2 regions of the Streptomyces sp. NPDC097595 genome follow, and region 2 is predicted to be linked to the other one. Evidence: riboswitches for the same ligand, from Rfam matches in the RefSeq annotation. Region 2 holds a riboswitch; the other holds the start of a gene.
What was found. A riboswitch is a leader RNA that binds a small molecule or an ion and turns the genes downstream of it on or off. The one in region 2 is predicted to bind cobalamin.
Positions count from the first base shown of each region.

Region 1 (7,521 bases), on a different contig from region 2:
GATGCCCGCCGCGAGCACGGCTTCTGGCGGCGGCTCGTCGCCACCGAACCGTTCCGGCTGCCGCCCGGCCCTGCCGCCGGCGGCACCCCGGACGAACGGCTCGCCCGCGCGTACGCACGACTGCGCACCCTCAACGACTCCCTGGACAGCGCCGCCCGCCCGGCCTCCGACTTCCGGGCGCTGGCGGCCCTGCACGAGTGGCTCGCCCCGGTCGACCCGGCGCTCGCCACCATCGCGGGCATCCACTACAACCTCTTCCTCGGCAGCCTCCTGGACCACATCGCCGACAGCCCCCGCGACCTGTCGGACTTCCTGGCGCTGCGGCGTACCGGAACCTTCCTGTGTACGGAGGTGGCGCACGGCAACGACGCGGCGGCCGTCGAGACGACCGCCTCCTACGACCCCGTACGCGACGGATTCGTGCTGCACACCCCGCACTGCGGGGCGCAGAAGTTCATGCCCAACACCGGGCAGCCCGGCGGCCCCAAGACGGGGCTCGTCGCCGCGCGGCTGCTGGCCGGCGGGGCCGACCGGGGGGTGTTCCTGCTGCTTGTGCCGCTCACCGACGCCACCGGGCCGCTGCCGGGCGTACGGGTGCGCAGGCTGCCCGCCCGCATGGGCAGCCCCGTCGACCACAGCCTCACCTCGTTCGACCACGTCTTCGTGGGACGCGAGGCGCTGCTGACGGGCCCGCAGGGGCGGATCGACGACGACGGGGAGTTCCGCAGCGCCATCGAGGGCCGCAGGCGCCGCTTCCTCGCCTCCATCGCCCGGGTCGTCACCGGCAGGATCTCCATGAGCGCCAGCGCCGTCGGCTCCGCGCGAGCCACGCTGGCCGTCGCGGTGCGGTACGGCGGCCACCGCCAGGTCTCCGCCGGACGCGGGGCGCGGCTGCCGGTGCTCGCGTACCGCACCCACCACGGGCCGCTCGCCGAAGCCATGGCCACGGTCTTCGCCATGAGCCTGCTGCACCGCCGCGTCCTGGACCGCTGGGAGGCGGCCCAGGCGGGGCCCGAGGCCGGGCGGGAGGCGGCCGAGCGCCTTGTGGACATCGCCAAGGGCTGGATCACCTGGCAGGCCAGGGCGGTGATCGTGGAGTCCCGGGAACGCTGCGGCGCCCAGGGCCTCCTGGAGAACAACGGGATGGCCGCGCTCGTCACCGGCGTCGAGGGCGCCATCACCGCCGAGGGCGACAACCTCGCCGTCCACGCCAGGGCCGCCGCCGCCCTGCTCGCCGACCGCCCCGCGTACGAGCCCGCCGCCCCGGCCCACGGCGACCTCACCGACCTCCGGTTCCTGGTCCGGCTCCTGGGGTGCGCCGAGGAGCTGTGGTTCGCGCGCGCCGGGGCCCGGGCGGCCGGGATGGCGCACGGCGACCCGCTGGGCCGCTGGAACGCGGCGGCGGGCCCGGCGCTGCGCGGGGTCGAGGCGCACGCCTGCCGGCAGGCGGCCGAGGCGTACGCGGAGGCCGTCGAGGCGCTGCCCGCCGGGGCGGACCGGGACCGGCTCGGCGAGCTGGCCCGGCTGTTCGCCCTGGGCCGGGTCGCGCGCGACAGCGGTGACCTGCTCGCGGCCGGCCATCTGAGCACCAGTCAGGCGGAGGCGCTGACGGACCACACGGAACGGCTCATCGAGGCGGTGGCCCCCCACCTCCCGGGGCTCGCCGACTCCTTCGCCTTCCCCGACGAGTTGCTCGCCGACTGGCCGATCACCGGCGCCGGTTACGCCGAGGCGTACGACGATCCGGAGGCCCACTGGCACATGGAGGCGGGCCGATGAGGGGCACTCGGACACGCCGTGCGGCACGGGCCGTGCGGGGGCTCGGGGCGGGGGCCGTCCTCCTCGCCTACTGGACGACCGTCGCCGTGTTCGCGCGATGGTCCGGGGCGTCCCGGACGGGCGTTGGCGAATCGGTTCGCCGCAAGGCGTAACCGGAGCGACGCTGCTCAGTTGTTCCGGCGTCGGGGCCGTGCGCGCCGGCGCCGGGCACCCCGCCGGATGGGCATGAGGAAAGGGAGACCATGAGCACGATCCACCCCCGCATCACCGATGTACTCAGCCGTACCTTCAAGGTGCCCGTGGCCGAGATCCTTCCGGACTCCACGATGGACAGCCTGGACATGGACTCCCTCGCGGCCGCCGAGTTCGCCGTCGTCCTCCGGGAGACCACCGGGGTCGAGCTGGACACCGGCGCCCTGACCCGGGGGACCACTCTCGCCGAGCTCACGGCCCACCTCCACGCGTCGGCCGGCGTCCGATGAGGACACCGGCCATCGCCGTCACCGGGCTCGGCATGATCACCCCGGTCGGCAACGACACCGAGTCCACCTGGCAGGGGGTGTGCGCCGCCGTGAGCCCGGCGCGCACCGTTCCCGCGCTCGCCGGGTGCGCGATCGGCTTCGCCTGCGTGGTCGACGGCATCGACCTGGACGCCGAGATCGGCCGTCGTACCGCCTTCCGGATGGGCCGGTACGTCAAGTTCGCCGTCCTGGCCGCCCGGGAGGCCGTCGCCGACGCCGGGCTCGACCCGGCCGGCTGGGACGGCAGCCGCGTCGCGGTCGTCGTCGGCACCAGCAGCGGGGGCTCCGCGCACCTCACCGACCAGGCGCTGGTCCTGGAGCGGAAGGGCCCGGAGGCGACCTCGCCCGCCGGGGTCCTGCTGACCATCCCCAACATGCCCGCCGCCGAGATCGCGATCGAGATGCGGGCCACCGGCCCCAGCATGGCCCCCTGCACGGCCTGCTCGTCCGGCGTCACCGCGCTGTCCGTCGCCCGCGACCTGCTGGCCTCCGGGCAGTGCGACGTGGCCATCGCGGGGGCGACCGAGTCGACGCTCTTCCCGATCGCCATGACCGGCTTCGCCCGGTCCGGGGCCGCCGCCCTCGCGGACGGCGACCTGTCCCGGCTCAGCCGGCCCTTCGCCGCCGACCGCGCCGGACTCGTCATGGGTGAGGGCGCCGCCGTCATGGTGCTGGAACGCGCCGCCGACGCGGAGGCCAGGGGCGCCGAACCCCGGGCCCTGCTCGCCGGCACCGGCGCCACCACGGACGCCCACCACCCCACCAGCCCGCACCCCGACGGGCGGATCGCCCGGGCCGCCGTCGAGGCCGCCCTGCGCGACGCGGGCTGGCGGGCCGACGAGGTGGAGCACGTCAACGCGCACGGCACCGCGACCCTGCGCAACGACGCCGCCGAGGCCGCGCTGATCAGCCGGGTGTACCCGCACCGCCCGCCCGTCACCGCCCCCAAGGGCGTGCTCGGGCACTGCATGGGCGCGGCCGGGGCGATCGAGGCGGGGCTGACGATCCTCACCCTCCAGCGCGGGGTGATCCCGCCGGTCGCCAACCTGGACGCACCCGCGCCCGGGTTCGACATCGACTGCGTCACCAAGGTGCCGCTGGTACGGCCCGTCCGCCGGGCCGTCAGCCACTCCTTCGGCTTCGGCGGGCACAACGCGGTGGTGGCCCTGCAACGTCCATGAGCCCCTGGGGGCGGCTCTGAGCTGCGCGGACGCCCGTGATAGCTTCCCCGGAGCCAGTCGAACTCCACGTAGGGGTCAGGGAATCCGGTGCGAATCCGGAACTGACGCGCAGCGGTGAGGGGGACGGGCGGGGCCACGGCCACTGGGAGACCCGGCGTCTCCCGGGAAGGCGTCCCGCCCGGACGAACCCGAGTCCGAAGACCTGCTGGCGACCGCCGTCCGGGACCGGGCGGCGGACCGTACAGCGGGCCCCGCGCATGGGCCCAGAGACGCCGAGGTATACCCCGTGCCGTTCATAGGCCCCGTCCGTTCCGCCGCCCTGCTCACCACGGCACTCCTGCTGCTGACGGCCTGCGGGGGGTCCCCGTCCGAGAAGGCCGACGCAGCGGGCAAGGCGGACGGCTATCCGGTCACGCTCAAGAACTGCGGGCGCACCGTCACCGTGAACGCCGCACCCCGGCGCGCGGTCTCCGTCGACCAGGGCACGACGGAGATCCTGCTCTCGCTCGGTCTCCAGGACCGGATCGCCGCCACCGCCACCTGGACGGACCCGGTGATGAAGGGCCTGGAGAAGGCCAACGCGGGCGTGAAGAGGATCGCCGACAACCGGCCCTCCTCCGAGAAGGTCCTCGACCAGGAGCCCGACTTCGTCGCCGCCGACTTCGAGTCGACCCTCGCCAAGGGCGGCGTCGCCCCGCGCGAGCAGTTCGAGAAGCTGGGCGTCCCCACCTATGTCGCGCCCGCCGACTGCACCGCCAAGGACAACACCAAGGACGGCGACGGCGTCCGCACCGGCGCCCTCACCATGGACAGCGTCTACACCGAAGTGCGCGAGCTGGCCCGGGTGTTCGGCGTGCCGGAGCGCGGCGAGAAGCTGGTCGCGCGGCTCCAGGACCGTATCCGGAAGGCCGCCGACGGCATCGACGCGTCCGGCACCTCCGTCATGTACTGGTTCGCCAACTCCGAGTCCCCCTATCTGGCGGGCTGCTGCGGGGCGCCCGGCATCATGACCCGGGAGCTGGGCCTGAAGAACGCCTTCGACGACACGCACGACGAATGGCCCCAGATCAACTGGGAGACCGTCGCCGACCGCAACCCGGACGTCCTCGTCATCGGCGACCTCACCCGCAAGTCCCAGACCGCCGAGAGCGCCGCCGGGAAGATCGCCTTCCTGGAGTCCAACCCGGTCACGAAGAAGATGGACGCCGTACGCCACAAGCGCTACGTCCTGCTCAGCGGCCAGGCCATGAACCCGACCATCCGCACGGTCGAGGGCGTGGAGCTGGTGGCCGCCGGGCTGCGCGACTTCGGGCTCGCGGGGTGACGGCCACCGACCGGCTCACCGCCCCACCCGACGAGGCGCCTCCCGCAAAGACCCCGGATGCCGCACGCCTCCGGCTGCGCGGACTGCGCGGCGGCCTCCTGTGGACCGGCGGCCTCGTGCTGCTCGCCCTGTCCGTCGCGGTCGCCGTCACCATCGGACCGGCCCGGATCTCCGTCATGGACGTCTGGTCCGCCGTCGCCGCCCACCTCGGCATCGGCGAGGTCCGGCTCAGCCCGATCCGCGACGGCATCATCTGGAACCTGCGCATGCCGCGTACGCTGCTCGCCGCCGTCTGCGGGGCGGGACTCGCGGTCTGCGGGACCGTCATGCAGTCCCTGTTGCGCAACCCGCTGGCCGACCCCTTCGTCCTCGGCGTCTCCTCCGGCGCGTCCACCGGCGCGGTCCTGGTCGTCGTGCTCGGCGTCGGCGGGGGAGCGGTGACGCTGCCGGCCGGGGCGTTCATCGGAGCGCTCTGCTCCTTCGCGCTGGTGATGCTGCTCAGCCACACCCTGGGCGGCTCCACCGACCGGGTCGTGCTCTCCGGCGTCGCCGCCATGCAGTTGTTCTCGGCGCTGACCTCGTTCGTCGTCATGACGGCCGCCGACGCCGAGCAGACCCGGGGCGTGCTGTTCTGGCTGCTCGGCTCGCTCGGCGGGGTCGGCTGGACCGATGTGTGGGTCTGCTCCGCCGTCCTCGCCGTCAGCCTGCTGATCTGCCTGGGCCACGCCCGTACGCTCGACGCCTTCGCCTTCGGGCAGGACGCGGCCGCCGCCCTCGGGGTGAACGTCGCCCGCGTGCGGACCGTGCTGCTCTGCACGACCGCGCTGCTCACCGCCGCGCTCGTCAGCTCGGCCGGGGCCATCGGCTTCGTCGGGCTGGTCCTGCCGCACGCCGCCCGCGCCCTCACCGGCTCGGGCCACCGCAGGCTGCTGCCGGTCACCGCGCTCGCCGGGGCCGTCTTCCTCGTCTGGGTCGACACGCTCGCCCGGACCGTCCTCGACCCCCAGGAGGTCCCGGTGGGCGTCGTCACCGCCCTCATCGGCGTGCCCGCCTTCGTCGCCGTCCTCTACCGCACCAGGCGGCCCGCATGACCGGGACGACGGCCGAGGGCCTGCGGGCCGAACGGGTCGCCCGGGAAGCCGGCGGCCGCCTCCTCCTGGACGGCGTGACCCTCGCCCCGGAGCCCGGCACCACCGTGGGCCTCATCGGCCCCAACGGCTCCGGCAAGTCCACGCTGCTGCGCATCCTCGCCGGGGTCCTCGCCCCGCACACGGGCGTCGTCACGCTGGACGGCGAACCGCTGCCCGGCGTCGGCCGCCGCGCGGTGGCCCAGCGGGTCGCGGTGGTCGACCAGCACGCCGCCACCCAGGACGAGCTGAGCGTCCTGGACGTCGTACGCCTGGGCCGCATCCCGCACCGGCGCGCCTGGTCGGCACCGACGGAGGCGGACGCGGCGGCGGTGGACGAGGCGCTGGAGCGTACCGGGCTCACCGGCCGGCGCGACCAGTCCTGGCACACGCTGTCCGGCGGGGAGCGCCAGCGCGTCCAGATCGCCCGCGCGCTCGCCCAGCGACCGCGCGAACTCCTCCTGGACGAACCGACCAACCATCTGGACATCCAGCACCAGCTGGAACTGCTCGCCCTGGTCGCCTCGCTCCCGCTGACCGCCGTCGTCGCCCTGCACGACCTCAATCTGGCCGCCATGTTCTGCGACCGGATCGTGGTGCTGAGCGGCGGGCGGGCGGTTGCGGGCGGGACCCCCGCGCAGGTCGTCACCGAGGAGCTGATCGAGGACGTCTACCGGGTGCGGTCCGTCGTCACCCCGGACGGCCCGCAGGGGCGGCCCTCGGTGCGCTTCCTGCCCTGACGGCCCGGGGCACACGAGAGGGCGGACCCGTCGGGCGGGTCCGCCCTTCGCTTGTGGTGCGGTGCGGCAGTCATGCCGGCGGGGGGTCAGCGGTGGCGTCCTCGGCCCATGTCGCCGCCGGTGTCCTTGCCACCCATGTCCTTGCCGCCCATGTCCTTTCCGCCCTTGGTGGTGCCGTCCGCGTAGTCGATCTGCTCCTTGCGCAGCTCGGCGGAGACCTCCTTCTGCTCCGTCACCCTCTGGGTTTCCATCCGGACGCGCTCGACCGGGACGGTCTCCTTGCGCATCGTGGCGCGCTCCGCGTGCAGGGTCACCTCCACGTCCTGCTCCGTCAGGTCGCCCGCGCGCGTCGTCTTGTCGCCCGGCTGCAGCGGCTCACGGACCACCCGTACCTCCTCGTGCGAGACCGGGACGCTGCGCGTGACGTTCTCGGTGACGACGTACTTGTGCAGGCGGGCCCTGCCGCTCTCGTACTCCTCGGTGCCGATGTGCAGCTGCTCCTCGGAGCGGATCATCTCCTCCTTGCCGCCCAGGTCGGCCCCGGACCGGGTGCCCGCGCCGGCTCCGGCCAGCGGACGTCCCGCGCCCGTGCCCGCCGCCTCGGTGTCCCGGTGCCTGCCGGTGCCGGCCGACTGCGTGCGGTCCGTGCCGGAGGTGCCGGCCGCGCCCATGGCCCCGGCCCCCGCTCCGGCCCCGGCCGCCGCGCCGGTCCCGGCCGCGCCCATGGTGCCGGTGCCCGTGGTGGTGGTCCCGGACTTGTCGCCCAGGTTGCCCCGGGTGTTCCTGGTCAGGCCGTAGTGCCGGTACAGCTCCTCCTCCTCGGACACGGACAGATGCGCGTCCGCGTCC
Region 1 is NZ_JBIWCN010000005.1:299,102-306,622, reverse strand. It holds gene ACIQZN_RS10825 (acyl-CoA dehydrogenase) at 1-1,779, shown strand, start outside; gene ACIQZN_RS10820 (acyl carrier protein) at 2,022-2,261, shown strand; gene ACIQZN_RS10815 (beta-ketoacyl-[acyl-carrier-protein] synthase family protein) at 2,258-3,481, shown strand; cobalamin riboswitch at 3,519-3,706, shown strand; gene ACIQZN_RS10810 (ABC transporter substrate-binding protein) at 3,768-4,805, shown strand; gene ACIQZN_RS10805 (FecCD family ABC transporter permease) at 4,880-5,896, shown strand; gene ACIQZN_RS10800 (ABC transporter ATP-binding protein) at 5,893-6,672, shown strand; gene ACIQZN_RS10795 (PRC and DUF2382 domain-containing protein) at 6,759-7,521, opposite strand, start outside.
Region 1: linked by a shared signal. The riboswitch ahead of ACIQZN_RS10810 (ABC transporter substrate-binding protein) and the one ahead of metE (5-methyltetrahydropteroyltriglutamate--homocysteine S-methyltransferase) in region 2 are both predicted to bind cobalamin.

Region 2 (7,521 bases):
TCGCCTCCAAGTCGTCGACCTCGTCGCGCAGGGCGAGGGCCACCTGCCGGGCGGTGTCCCCGAGCGGCAGGTCGTCGCGGACGAACGACCAGGCGAGCATGGTGACCGGGCCCGTGAGCATGCCCTTGACCGGGCGGTCGCTCAGCGACTGGGCGTACGAGGTCCAGCGCACCGTCATCGGTTCGGGGCGCGAGATGTCCCCGGCGAGGACCGGCGGACGCACGTACCGGGTGCCGTAGGACTGCACCCAGCCGTGCTGGGTGGCGAGGTACCCGGTCAGCTGCTCGGCGAAATACTGGACCATGTCGTTGCGTTCGGGCTCGCCGTGCACCAGGACGTCGATGCCCGTCTTCTCCTGGAAGGCGATGACCTCCTGGATCTCCGTCCGGATGCGCTCCTCGTAACCCGCCGTGTCGATGCGCCCGGCCCGCAGGTCGGCGCGCGCCGACCGCAACTCGCCGGTCTGCGGGAACGAGCCGATGGTCGTCGTCGGCAGCAACGGCAGCCCCAGGTGAGCCCGTTGGGCCGCGGCCCGCTCGGCGTACGGCTGGGAGCGGCGGCCGTCCGCGTCCGTGACAGCCTCGGCCCGGGCGCGCACGGCCGGGTCGCGGGTGAGGGGGGAGCCGGCGCGGGAGGCCAGCGCGGCCTTGTTGGCGGAGAGTTCACCGGTGATGGTGCCGGTGCCCTGCGCGAGGGCCTTCGCCAGGGTGACGATCTCCGCGGTCTTCTGCCGGGCGAAGGCCAGCCAGCGGACGATCTGCGGGTCGATGTCCCGCTCGGCGGCGGCGTCCAGCGGCACGTGCAGCAGCGAGCAGGAGGCGGCCACGTCGACGCGGTCGGCCAGCCCGAGGAGGGTGCCGAGCGTGGACAGCGACTTCTGGAGGTCGTTGATCCAGATGTTGCGGCCGTTGACGACACCGGCGACCAGGCGCTTGCCCGGCAGTCCGCCCACGGCCGCGAGGGCGTCGAGGTTGGCGGCGGCGGCCTCGGTGAAGTCCAGCGCCAGGCCCTCCACGGGGGCCTTCGCCAGGACCGGAAGCGCCTCGCCCAGCCGGTCGAAGTAGGAGGCGACGAGCAGCTTCGGCCGGTCGGTGAGCGCGCCGAGGTCACGGTAGGTGCGCTCGGCCGCGTTGAGCTCGGCCGGGGTGCGGTCCTGGACGAGCGCCGGCTCGTCGAGCTGCACCCACTCGGCCCCCGCCGCGCGCAGGTCCGCGAGCACCTCCGCGTACACCGGCAGCAGCCGGTCCAGCAGGGTCAGCGGCTCGAAGTCGGCGGGCACACCGGGGGCCGGCTTGGCCAGCAGGAGATAGGTGACGGGGCCGACCAGCACCGGCCGCGCGGTGAGGCCCTGGGCCAGGGCCTCCTTGAGCTCCGCGACCTGCTTGGTGGAGTCCGCGGTGAAGACGGTGCCGGGGCCGAGCTCGGGGACCAGGTAGTGGTAGTTCGTATCGAACCACTTGGTCATCTCCAGCGGCGCCACGTCCTGGGTGCCCCGCGCCATGGCGAAGTATCCGTCCACCGCGTCGGCCGCGACGGCCTCGCGGTGGCGTTCGGGGATGGCGCCGACCATGACGGTGGTGTCCAGGACGTGGTCGTAGAGCGAGAAGTCGCCGGTGGGGACTTCCTGGATGCCGGCGTCGGCGAGCTGCTGCCGGTTGTCGTGCCGGAGCTGTGCGGCGGTCTGCCGGAGGGCGTCCGCGCTGACGCGGCCCTTCCAGTAGCCCTCGACGGCCTTCTTGAGCTCCCGGTCGGGGCCCTGGCGGGGGTAGCCGTACACGGTGGCGCGTGCTGCCGCGGCTGCGGACTTGGATGTCACGGAGATCTCCTTCGCGAGATGAATCCCTGAGATCCCGGAGACGGGACGAGAGCGCGAAGGTGACGACGACCCGACGGACACGGTCCTCGCGCGGCGCGGCGCGGTTGCTCCGTCTGGTGTGTACGCCGACCCGCCCACGAGGTCACCGGAATGTCCGCGTACGGAATGGTCCGTGCGCGGGCAGTTGGCAGGTCTTCGGACTCGCGGGCACGCCCTCCGTACCGGAGGACACCTACTGGCCGTCGCTTCCCAGACCCGTCCCGGGCCCAGTGCGTATGACGGCGGTCGTTCCCGCTCACCGCTGCGGGGCAGTCCCGGATTCCCACCGGGTTCCCTCTTGCGACACCCCGCCTGGCGGACGGGGCGAACCAGCTGCTGCGGCCACCTTACGTGGTGCCGCCGGGTGGAGGGACACCCGTCTCACGCCGGCCTCCGCCGGTCCTCGGCCGGTCCTCAGCTCCGTGGGGCGAGGACGAAGGAGTGGATGAGCTGGGACAGTTCCTCGCGGAAGAGCTTCTCCGGGCTGAGGGCCTGCCGCTGCATGTGACCGTAGACCTCCAGGGACACCAGGCCGTGCAGGTGGCTCCAGATGCGCAGGGCGAGGGCCACGGCGGCCGGGGGCAGGCCGGGGAAAGCGGGGCGGACCTTGTCCAGCAGACCGGGATCGAAGTCGGACCACTCGAAGTCGCTGTCCCGGTAGCGGCGTTCGGCGTGCGGCCACGCGGCGGCGGCGAGCGCCGTGATGCCGGTGCAGACCCGGCGGGCGGCATCCGGGGCGGCGCCGCCCTCGGGCGGCCGGTAACCGGGGACCGGGTCGCCGTAGATGAGGCGGAAGCCCTCCGGGTGGGACAGTGCCCAGCTCCGGAAGGCGGTGGCCCATGCCTCGATCCGGGCGGCCGGGTCGTCGACGGGGGCGGCGGCCCAGGCGGCGTCCACGGTGTCGGCCAGTGCTGAAGTGACCCCTTCGATGCCGACACCTGAACGGCAGGTCGCGTGGCGGCCTGCGGGTGGAAGTGGTCGGCCATGGCTCGTGGCAAGCAGTTTCCGGAGGAGTTCAAGAACGACGCGGTCGAGTTGGTGCTCTCCTCGCCGGAGCGGCCGGTTGCGGACATCGCGCGGTCGCTGGGCGTGCATAAGGCGACGCTGGGCACGTGGGTGGAGCGTGAGCTGGGCCGGAGGCGCAAGGCTGCCGGCAACGACGGCGGTGATGCCGCGGTGAGCCGGGAGGTCGAAGCGCTGAAAGCGCAGGTCCGCGAGTTGGACCGGCTGCTGGCCGAGCGGAACCACGAGCTGGCGCATGCCCGGCAGGACATCGACATCCTGCAGAGGGCGGCCGCCTATTTCGCACGGGAGACGGGGCAGTGATCCGCTACCGCTTCGTCGACGAGATCCGCGCGGAACACCCGGTCAAAAGGGTGTGTGACCTGCTGGGATGGGACAGATCCAGCTACTACGGATGGAAGAACCGGCAGCCCGCGAGAGACGCGAAGAACACCTCGGACGAGGGCCTGCTCGCGGAGATCCGGCAGGTCCACGACGCCTCGTCGGGAACCTACGGTGCCCTGCGCGTGACCCGGGCCCTGCACCGCCGGGGCGTCACGGCGAACAGGAAACGGGTCGCGCGGATCATGCGCGAGCACGCCATCCAGGGCGTCTCCAGGCGGCGACGCAAGTCGCTGACCCGCCAGGACAGGAAAGCGGTGCCGGCGAAGGACCTGGTCATGCGTGACTTCACCGCTCCGATGGCCGGTCTGAAACTCGTCGGAGACATCACCGAGCTGCCCACCGGGGAAGGCAAGCTCTACCTGGCGACGGTGATCGACCTGTGCACGAAGGAACTGGTCGGCTGGTCGATCGGCGATCACATGCAGGCGGAACTGACCGAAGCGGCTCTCCGCATGGCCCATCACCAGGGCCACACGGCCGGCAACGCGATCTTCCACACCGACCGCGGCAGCCAGTACACGTCCAGGCTCATGCGGGAAACCTGCCGTGAGCTGGACATACGCCAGTCGATGGGCCGGACCGGATCCTGCTACGACAACGCTGCCGCAGAGTCCTTCTTCGGCAGCCTCAAAACCGAGATAGGAAGGGAGGCTTGGCCGACGAGGGCCGAGGCCAGGGCGGACACGTTCCGGTGGATCACGTACTACAACCACCGCCGTCTCCACTCAGCCATCGGCTACCAGACGCCGCACGAGGAACGGCAACGAAGAAGCCACCCCCTCACACTCGCGGCATAATCGGACGTGTCGGCCCCAAAGGGGTCAGGTCAACCTTCAGTGACCCCTCCGGTCTCTTCACCGATGACGGGACTGGCCACAGCGAGCTACGCACAGGCGAGCAGCGCAAGGACGCCGGCAAGGCCCCCGGAGGCACCGGCAAGAACGGCTGCTACTACAGCTGTGATTACGGCGGCAGCAGCCCGCGCCAGGACGAGTTGGGGAGGCGAGCGACAGCAGCTTATCGCTCTGGAATATCCTTTCCAGACGCCGAAGCCATACTCAATCCGACTGCCACTCAGCTGGTAGCGCTGTGGTTCATGGGCGCGACACCACTGGCGTACCAGTTCGACGAAAACGACAAGATAACAGAAGGTGTGAAGCGTCACATATGGTTGTCGGTTGTGCGTGATTACCTGGCACATCGCAAGGGGGTGAAAATCGGTGAGACTATCAAGGGCCTCGATTACAAGACCAAATATGGGGCGGCGATGAATAATCTATCCCTCACTGACTTGATGGCAGGTGAATTGTCATCCGCTGCCGCACAATTGTTCGTCGGTGACTCCCCGAATAACTCGGAAGGTGCCACTCGCGCCGTCCTTGGTTCCTTCAACCTCAAAGCCACAGTGACTGGATACGATAAGCAGTCCAAGAGGGGGAAGGTGGAGTTCATCCTCACGAATATGATGACGAAGAAGTCCTTGACGCGAGGGGTTTCCAAGGAGGGCTACGAAGGCGGTGCTAAGGATCCAGGGGCCATGGCATTGTCTAATCGTACCGGGGCGTTGTTTCCAAACGGACAAAGAGATATGAAGATGACCTTTCGGTGGAGTGAGCAGATCGTGATGCGGGAGCCTGAGCGGTGAGACACGTGCCAGCCGCTGGACTCGCAATGGCATGTGTCGGGGTGCTGACTCTCAGTTCCTGCGTGGATAGTCGTACCGACCCGCCCCCATCCCCCGTCAAGGTGACTGCCGCTGATATATACGGGACTTGGGCGGGTTGGAAGGGTAGTTCTCTGAAACTGCAGCCCGAGCACCGCGCGGTCGTGGAGAAGCTTGACGGGCAGGAGTTCGCTTTCGACGATGCCTGGCGCATGTCGGGTCCGGGGTCCTGGCGCCTGTTGGAGCCCGGAGCGTACAGAGGCGGGAACACCGTAGGGGATGGGTGGGTGATTCAGGTCAAGGCGACCTCGGCTATCAGTAAAGGGAAAAAGGGTTCTTTGGCTGAAGGCGCGAGGTCGGCGACTGAACTCAATCCAAACGATGCCGCATCTCGCACGGAACCTCCGCCAAAAGAGGCGGTTTGGGACATTGGGATCAATAGAGGTGAGAAGGGAGAACTTCGCCTGTTCTTCTTGACGTCGGATCCCGATGTGCGGGATACCTACTACCTCACGAGAAAGAAGTAAATAATAGGAGCCGCGGCATTCCTGCCGCGGCTCCTATTATTTTTGGAATTGATGAAGCTTGTGAACGCATTCCCTGGGACGGCTCGCAGTACGTTACATGGTTGCTTAGATCGTGTCCTATGTGGGGGCTGAGCTGCTCGTCCTCGTTCTCCTTCCGCTTCTTGTCGTCCGTCGCTATGGCGGCCTTCACCTTGCCGACCAGTGCGTCATCGGATTGGACGGAGACGTTCGAGGGCTGAGCCAGATCCTGGAGCACTTCCTCAGTCGGCGTCAACGGCTCTCCTTCACGGTGTGCGAGGTCGGTTCGCCAGCGGTGGGACAGTGCGAAATGGAGGAGCGGCGCACGCAAGTGCGCAGGGGCGCGTGACCTCGGCTTCAGCCCGGGCGGGCCGGCGCCGGCGCTGACGCGCCTTGCTCGCGAGTTCCACGCTGCCGTGCGGCCTGGACGACTGGTACCTGACGAGCTCACCTCTCGGAGCGGTCGAGCATCGCGCCCTGATGGTCAAAAGGGGGTCGCGTTCCTTGAACCGGAGCGATGTCGGTGCCTGAGAGGTCGGTGATGCGTCCCACGTCCGCACGCCGTCCGTGTGCAGAGGGACCTCCTGCATGCCTGATGGGTCATCAGTGAAGTCAGTATCCGGTCAGGGTGTGTCCCCGCACATTCCCGGGCGATCGTTTCAACAGGCGCCTGAGTGACGGAATAGCCCCAGGTGGGAAGCTGCCTCACCTGACCAGAGCGATGTTCCTCATAAACATCGTTCGGGGTGTGCCGGTGTACACTTGAGACCGCCCTTGACCTGCAGAAAGCAGGCAGGGAGCCGTCTCGGAGGAGTCCAAAGTGCTGCGTACTCTGTTCAAGTCCAAGATCCACCGTGCCACCGTCACCCAGGCCGACCTGCACTACGTGGGTTCCGTCACCGTTGACGCCGAGCTCATGGAGGCCGCGGATCTGCTGCCCGGTGAGCTCGTGCACATCGTGGACATCGACAACGGGGCCCGGCTGGAGACGTACGTCATCGAGGGCGAGCGCGGGTCCGGGGTGATCGGGATCAATGGTGCCGCCGCCCATCTGGTGCACCCGGGTGATCTGGTCATCCTCATCAGCTACGCCCAGGTCGAGGATGCCGAGGCGCGTGCCCTCGTCCCGCGTATCGTGCACGTCGACGCGGACAACCGCATCGTCGCACTCGGTGCCGACGCCTCCGCGCCCGTGCCGGGCAGTGACACCGAGCGCAGCCCGCACGCGGTGCCCTCGGCGCGCTGAGGCGGCTCGTCGAACGAGGGGCACACCGCCATGGCAGAGCAGACCGGGCCCGAGATCCATGACGACCGGGCGGCCGGCAAGCTGTCCGCGTACGAGGACGGCGAGGCCGTCGGCGTCATCGCGTACTTCGTGCTGGACGGGGAGCCCGCCGGGCTCGTCGCCGTCCACACGGTCGTCGGGTCCGGGCACGAGGGCAAGGGCATCGGCTCCGCCCTGGTCAGGGAGTTCTATGCCATGGCGGGGCGCGAGGGCGTGCCCGTCGTCCCGCTGTGCCCGTACGCCGCCAAGTGGGCCTCGCGCCATCCCGACGAGGCCCCCGAGGCGCCCGAGGGGCTGGTGGAGCGCGCGAAGACGCAGCTCGCCTCGCACCCCGAGCTGTACTGAACCGGAAGGAGCCGGCCGGCCATGACGCTCGCGCTGCTGCACACCTCACCCGTCCACGTCCCGGTCTTCGACGCCCTGCGCGACGCCGACCACCCGGGAACCGCCCTGCGCCACGTCGTACGGGAGGAGCTGCTGGCCACGGCGGCGGCGCTGGGGCCCGAAGCGGTGGCCGACGAGGTGGAGGCGGTGGTCGCGGACCTGGCGGCCGAAGGGGCGGACGCCGTGCTCTGCACCTGCTCGACCATCGGAGCCGTGGCCGAGGCCGCGGGGGTCGCGGTCGGCGTCCCGGTCCTGCGGGTCGACCGGCCCATGGCGGCGGCGGCCGTCCGGGCGGGCCGGATCACCGTTCTCGCCGCCCTCGCCTCCACCCTGGAGCCGACCCGCGCGCTGCTCACCGAGGAGGCGGCCGGCGCCGGGCTGC
Region 2 is NZ_JBIWCN010000001.1:420,275-427,795, forward strand. It holds gene metE (5-methyltetrahydropteroyltriglutamate--homocysteine S-methyltransferase) at 1-1,816, opposite strand, end outside; cobalamin riboswitch at 1,985-2,204, opposite strand; gene ACIQZN_RS01815 (TetR-like C-terminal domain-containing protein) at 2,270-2,752, opposite strand; gene ACIQZN_RS01820 (transposase) at 2,840-3,181, shown strand; gene ACIQZN_RS01825 (IS3 family transposase) at 3,178-4,059, shown strand; gene ACIQZN_RS01830 (hypothetical protein) at 4,359-4,907, shown strand; gene ACIQZN_RS01835 (hypothetical protein) at 5,436-5,726, opposite strand; gene panD (aspartate 1-decarboxylase) at 6,291-6,716, shown strand; gene ACIQZN_RS01845 (GNAT family N-acetyltransferase) at 6,747-7,100, shown strand; gene ACIQZN_RS01850 (aspartate/glutamate racemase family protein) at 7,122-7,521, shown strand, end outside.